DNA from 2 places in the Streptomyces sp. NPDC030799 genome. Region 2 is predicted to be linked to the other one. Evidence: riboswitches for the same ligand, from Rfam matches in the RefSeq annotation. Region 2 holds a riboswitch; the other holds the start of a gene.
The links. A riboswitch is a leader RNA that binds a small molecule or an ion and turns the genes downstream of it on or off. The one in region 2 is predicted to bind S-adenosylmethionine.
Positions count from the first base shown of each region.

Region 1: it holds a riboswitch for S-adenosylmethionine, as region 2 does, so the genes downstream of both, thrC (threonine synthase) here and ACZ41I_RS22590 (aminotransferase class V-fold PLP-dependent enzyme) in region 2, are expected to answer to the same signal.

Region 1 is NZ_JBVIDS010000012.1:201,785-205,182, reverse strand. Features, by position in the region: gene ACZ41I_RS28820 (trehalose-6-phosphate synthase) at 1-710, opposite strand, end outside; gene ACZ41I_RS28815 (glucosyl-3-phosphoglycerate synthase) at 841-1,785, opposite strand; SAM riboswitch class I at 1,945-2,092, shown strand; gene thrC (threonine synthase) at 2,110-3,393, shown strand; gene ACZ41I_RS28805 (MoaD/ThiS family protein) at 3,390-3,398, shown strand, end outside.
Region 2 is NZ_JBVIDS010000008.1:424,597-427,994, reverse strand. Features, by position in the region: gene qcrB (cytochrome bc1 complex cytochrome b subunit) at 1-356, shown strand, start outside; gene trpD (anthranilate phosphoribosyltransferase) at 475-1,539, shown strand; SAM riboswitch class IV at 1,614-1,730, shown strand; gene ACZ41I_RS22590 (aminotransferase class V-fold PLP-dependent enzyme) at 1,887-3,248, shown strand; gene ACZ41I_RS22585 (Lrp/AsnC family transcriptional regulator) at 3,292-3,398, opposite strand, start outside.

The DNA of each region.
Region 1 (3,398 bases), on a different contig from region 2:
AGTCCGTGCACCCCGATCCGCGCCTCCGCGGACCTTCCGGATCCCAGGACCGCCTGCGCGCAGTCCCGGAACGCGTCCGCCCAGCGCCGCGTCAGGAACGCCACCCGGTCCGCCCCGAGCATGCCGGCGAGCAACTGCTCGCGGATGTCGTCCGGAAGCAGCGCGAAGTACTCCGGCGGCGCCCACGGCGTGTGCGAGAAGTGGCCGATCCGCAGGTCGGGGCGGAGCTCACGGAGTATCCCGGGCACCAGGCACAGGTGGTAGTCCTGCACCAGCACCGCCGCCCCCTCGGCCGCCTCCTGGGCCAGCGCCTCGGCGAACGCCCGGTTGTAGACCTCGTACGACGCCCACTGCCGCCGGAACTCCGTGTCGAAGACCGGCTCCAGCGGGGTCTGGTACAGCATGTGGTGGACGAACCAGAGCACCGAGTTGGCGATGCCGTTGTAGGCGTCCGCGTGCACGGCCGCGTCGATGTCGAGCATCCGCACCCGCTGCCCGCCGGTGTCCTCGGCCGGCAGCAGCCCGCCGTCCGCACGCCGTACGGCCTCCCGGTCGCCGTCGCCGAGCGCGGCGCACACCCACACCGAGCCCGCGTCGGACCCGATGGCCGACAGTCCCGAGACCAGCCCGCCGCCGCCCCGCCTGGCGTGCAGCGAGCCGTTCCCGTCCACCGTGTACGAAACCGGGCCGCGATTGGACGCGACCAGCACCTCAGCACCCTGCGTGGCAGCCATGGTCCTCAACCTAGCCCGGCCTGGAAACGCTCAAACGTACGGCTACGCCCCGTGCTGCAGCCGTATACGAACTCCGACCGGATCCGGACGCAGACCGGACCCGGCCTCAGGCCACCTTGCGTTCGGCGTACTCCGCGATCTCCGCCATCGGCGGCCGTTCCTCGGTGTCCACCGAGTAGGTGCGCGGCTCGAACCCGTCCTCTCCCCGCTCGAACTGGGTCAGCGACGGCCGGATCAGATGCCCCCGGGCCAGCCGGAGCTGGGCCGTGCGGTAGATCGCCGCGGCCATCCGGCCCAGTGCCTGTCCGTCCTGGTGCCGGTGCTTGCGCACACCGACGTCCACCTGCGCCAGCGCGTCGAGCCCGACCAGGTGCAGCGCGTCGACCAGCATGCCCAGCTCCACGCCGTAGCCGACGGGGAAAGGCAGCTGCTCCAGCAGGGAGCGGCGGGCCGCGTACTCCCCGCCGAGCGGCTGCACGAAACCGGACAGCTGCGGCCAGTGCATGTTCAGCAGCGGGCGGGCCATCAGCTCGGTGACCCGGCCGCCCTGCCCGCCGGCGGTGCCGAGCGGACGGTCGTACATGCCCTTGACCAGGTCCACGTCCGGCTCGGTGAGCAGCGGGCCGACGATTCCGGAGACGAAGTCGGAGGAGAACTCCCTCAGGTCGGCGTCGATGAAACAGAGGATGTCCCCACCGGTCACCAGCAGGGAGCGCCAGAGCACTTCACCCTTTCCGGGGACGGCGGGGATGCGGGGCAGGATCTCGTCGCGGTGAACGACCCGGGCGCCCGCGGCGGCCGCGACCTGTGAGGTGCGGTCGGTGGAGCCGGAGTCGACGACGACGATCTCGTCGACGAGCGGCACCTGCTCCACGAGGTCGTGACGGATGACCGCGACGATGTCACCGACCGTCTCCTCCTCGTTGAGCGCGGGCAGCACCACGCTGATGGTCTGGCCGGTGCGCTGTTTGGCGGACAGGATCCGGTGGAGAGGGCGATCGGTCACGGACCAGGAGCGGGTGGCCAGCCAGCGCTCGACTTCTTCCAGCACGGTCTGCGACTCCTCACTGTTCGTGACCACACGGGTGAACCGTGTGATCCATCTCGCGGTTCGGACGACTATCTCAACTGTCCTGGCCGTCGGTTACAGTCTTGAACAACGCCGGTGACCATCGCATGTCGGGGGTCAGGGGCGTCCACAACCGCATACCGCTCATCCAGAGGGGCAGAGGGACACGGCCCGTTGAAGCCCCGGCAACCCTCCAGTCGGTTCTTGTCACGTTGACGTGGCGAGGCTCCCGGCTAGGGAAGGTGCCAAATCCGTCTCACGGCGAGATGCGTCGTGAGGAAGATGAGGAGAAAGGGCCTCGCCTCCATGGCTGTGCAGACAGTTGCAAGCACCAGCAGTTCCACCGTCGACCTCGGTCCCGCCGCGGCCCTGAGCTGTCGCGAGTGCGGTCACCGCGTCCCGCTCGGCCCGGTGTTCGCCTGCGAGGAGTGTTTCGGCCCGCTGGAGATCGCCTACGACTTCTCCGGCTACGACACCGAAGAGCTGCGCCGCCGTATCGAGGCGGGTCCCGCGAACATCTGGCGCTACGCGCCGCTGCTGCCCGTCCCGGCCGACGTGGCCGACAAGCCGAACCTGAACCCGGGCTGGACCCACCTCGTCAAGGCCGACAACCTCGCCCGTGAACTCGGTGTCAGCGGCGGCCTGTTCATCAAGGACGACTCCGGCAACCCGACGCACTCCTTCAAGGACCGCGTGGTCGCCCAGGCCCTGGAGGCCGCCCGCGCCTTCGGCTTCACGACCTTGAGCTGCTCCTCCACCGGCAACCTGGCCGGTGCCGTCGGCGCCGCCGCCGCCCGGGCCGGCTTCCGCTCCTGTGTGTTCATCCCGCACGACCTGGAGCAGGGCAAGGTCGTCATGGCCGCGGTCTACGGCGGCGAGCTGGTCGGCATCGAGGGCAACTACGACGACGTGAACCGCTTCTGCTCCGAGCTGATCGGCGACCCGGCCGGCGAGGGCTGGGGCTTCGTCAACGTCAACCTGCGGCCCTACTACGCGGAGGGCTCCAAGACCCTCGCGTACGAGATCTGCGAGCAGCTGGGCTGGCGGCTGCCCGACCAGATCGTGGTCCCGATCGCCTCCGGCTCCCAGCTCACGAAGATCGACAAGGGTCTGCAGGAGCTGATCAAGCTCGGCCTGGTCGAGGACAAGCCGTACAAGATCTTCGGCGCGCAGGCCGAGGGCTGCTCCCCGGTGTCGACGGCCTTCAAGGCCGGCCACGACGTCGTACGGCCCCAGAAGCCGAACACCATCGCCAAGTCCCTCGCGATCGGCAACCCGGCCGACGGCCCCTACGTCCTGGACATCGCCCGGCGCACCGGCGGTGCCGTGGAGGACGTCACGGACGAGGAAGTCGTCGACGCGATCAAGCTGCTGGCCCGCACCGAGGGCATCTTCGCGGAGACGGCGGGCGGGGTGACCGTCGGCGTCACCCGCAAGCTGCTCAAGGACGGCGTCCTGGACCCGGCGAAGACCACGGTCGTCCTCAACACCGGCGACGGCCTGAAGACCCTCGACGCGGTGGCCGGGACCGGCGTCACCGCCACCATCCGCCCGACCCTGGACTCCTTCCGAGAGGCTGGCCTCGCATGAGCGTG
Region 2 (3,398 bases):
CGGTCGTCGCGTTCATCGTCACCAAGCGGATCTGCCTCGGCCTGCAGCGCCGCGACCGCGACAAGGTGCTGCACGGCCGCGAGACCGGCATCATCAAGCGCCTGCCGCACGGTGAGTTCATCGAGGTGCACGAGCCGCTCAGCCAGGAGCAGCTGCACACCCTCACGGCTCACCACCAGTACGCGCCGGCCGAGATCGGCCCGACGGTCGACGAGAACGGTGTCGAGCGCAAGGTTCCGGCCTCGGAGAAGCTCCGGGTCAAGCTGTCGAACGCCTACTACGGCGAGGACAACCAGATCCCGAAGCCGACCGTCGAGGAGTACAAGGAGATCACGAGCGGCCACGGCCACCACTGATCACCGCGTCGCCACACACGCTGAAGGGCCCCGTCCGGGTTGCGGACGGGGCCCTTCGCCGTCTCCGTGGCTGGATAGGGTGGGATCACACTGTCCCTTACGACACCAGGAGCGGCTGATGAGCGCTGTGACCCCCGCTGGAGGCGACACCGCGGCGGGCCGTTCCTGGCCCGAGGTACTGAACGCCCTGCTGGAGGGCCGCGACCAGAGCGCGGACGCCACGGCATGGGCCATGGACCGGATCATGCGCGGCGAGGCGACGGACGCGCAGATCGCGGGATTCGCCGTGGCGCTGCGCGCCAAGGGCGAGACGGTGGAGGAGATCAGCGGGCTCGTGCGCGCGATGTACGCGCACGCGAACGTGATCGAGGTGCCGGGGCGGACCGTGGACATCGTCGGCACGGGCGGTGACGGTGCCAAGACGGTGAACATCTCCACGATGTCGTCGATCGTCGTCGCCGGCACCGGGGCGAAGGTCGTCAAACACGGCAACCGGGCCGCGTCCTCGGCGTCGGGTGCGTCGGACGTGCTGGAGAAGCTGGGCGTCAATCTCAACCTTCCGCTGGAGCGGGTCCCGCAGGTCGCCGAGGAGGCCGGGATCACCTTCTGCTTCGCGGTGAAGTTCCACCCGGCACTGCGCCATGTGGCCGCGGCGCGCGGCCAGTTGGGCATCCGCACGACCTTCAACGTGCTCGGCCCGCTGACCAACCCCGCGAAGGTGCGGTCCCAGGCCGTCGGGGTGGCGGATCTCCGGATGGCGCCCATCGTGGCCGGTGTCCTGGCCGAGCGCGGCAACTCCTCCCTGGTCTTCCGCGGCGACGACGGCCTGGACGAGCTGACCACGACCGCCACCTCGCGGGTGTGGGTGGTCCGGGACGGCAAGGTCGCCGAGGAGTCCTTCGACCCGCGGGACGTCGGCCTCGACCTCGTCCCCGTGGAGGCCCTGCGCGGCGCGGACGCGTCGTACAACGCGGAGGTCGCCCGCCGCCTGCTCGACGGTGAGACGGGGCCCGTACGGGACGCGGTGCTGCTGAACTCGGCGGCGGCGCTCGTCGCGCTGCGGCCGACGGACGCGCCGCTGGCCGAGCAGCTGCGGGCCGGGATGGACCGGGCGGCGGAGTCGATCGACTCCGGTGCGGCGAAGCGGACGCTGGAGCGCTGGGTGGCGGCCAGCAACGCCTGAGACACACAGGGTGCGGTCCCGCGATTCGGACACGGGTTGCGGGACCGCGATCACTTCACGTACGTTCCTGACCAGGTCATGAGTGACAGTCATTCGGCCCCGGCCGGCTGTCCGGCAACCCTCCGTCCGTGGCGGGGTGCCCCGGGTGAAGACCAGGCCGTAGGCAGCGAGGTCTACGGCAAGCGCGGACCCCTCGCGCGCTTCTGAAGCGCGGGACCAGGGGTCCTGGTCGTTCGAGGGAGCCTTCCGTGAGCAAGCGAATGCGATAGGGCCGCCGAGCCCCGCCTCCGCACACCCTTTTCTCTTCTTCCTGCGCCCCAGGGCGTATGTCTCACGGGAGTTCCCTCATGTCCGTCTTCACCGCTGCCGCCGACCAGTCCGTTTGTGCCCCTCTGCCGGTTCTGGGCAGGGATGTCACCGTCCCGCTCGTCACCGGCGGAGAGGTCACCTACGCGGCCCTCGACTACGCGGCCAGCGCCCCCGCCCTGCAGCGTGTCTGGGACGACGTGGCGGCCTACGCCCCGTACTACGGCAGCGTCCACCGCGGCGCCGGCTACCTCTCCCAGCTCTCCACCGACCTGTTCGAGAACGCCCGCAGGACGGTCGCGGAGTTCCTGGACTGCCGGACCGACGACCAGCTGATCTTCACCCGGTCCACCACCGACTCCCTGAACCTGCTGGCCCGCGCCCTCCCCGCCGACTGCCAGGTCTTCGTCTTCGAGACCGAGCACCACGCCTCCCTGCTGCCCTGGCAGGACGCGAAGGTCACCTGCCTCGACGCCCCGCGCACCCCGCAGCAGGCCGTCGAGACCCTGGAGCGCGCCCTCGCCGACCGTGACCCCTACGGCCCGGCCCTGGTCTGCGTCACCGGCGCCTCCAATGTCACCGGCGAACTGTGGCCGGTGCGCGAACTGGCGGCGACGGCGCACGCGCACGGCGCCCGCATCGTCCTGGACGCCGCCCAGCTGGCCCCCCACCACCCCGTGTCGGTCCGCGACCTGGACGTCGACTGGGTCGCTTTCTCCGGCCACAAGCTGTACGCCCCGTTCGGCTCCGGTGTCCTGGCCGGCCGCGCCGACTGGCTGCGCACGGCCGAGCCGTATCTCGCGGGCGGCGGCGCCAGCCGCAAGGTGACCCGGCGTCAGGACGGCGGCGTGGACGTGGAGTGGCACGAGAGCGCCGCGCGGCACGAAGCGGGGTCGCCCAATGTGATCGGCGCCTACTCCATCGCGTCGGCCTGCAAGGCACTCACCGAGGCCGGCTGGGACACCCTGGTCGCCCGTGAACAGCACCTGGTCGCCAGGGTCCGCGCGGGCCTCGCCGAGGTCCCGCAGGTGAAGGTGCTGTCCCTGTTCGGCGACGACGCCCCGCGCGTCGGCGTCATCTCCTTCGTCGTGGAGGGCTGGAACAGCTCCCACTTCGCCGCGGCGCTCTCCGCCGAGTACGGCATCGGCGTCCGCGACGGCCTCTTCTGCGCGCACCCCCTGGTCCGCACCCTCCTCGGCAGCGACCCCCAGGCCCAGGGCGAGTGCGGCGCTCCCGAGGCCGCCCCGGGAGAGAAGTCCCTCAACGCCATCCGCGTCAGCTTCGGCGCGGGAACGCCCGACGAGCACGTGGAGCGTTTCGTGACGGCGGTACGGGAGCTGGTGACCGACGGTGCGAAGTGGACGTACCGCACGGAGGAGGGCCGCTGCGTCCCGGCGGTGTGAAGCAGGCCTCGGGGGCGGCGCCCGCGCCTGAGCGGCGCAGCCCCTAGTTGTCCAGGCCGATCGAGAACGCGGCCTCCAGGTCGTGCTGGGAGTAGGTGCGGAACGCGACGTGCGTGTCCGTGGCCTCCACGCCGGGGATCTTGCTGATCC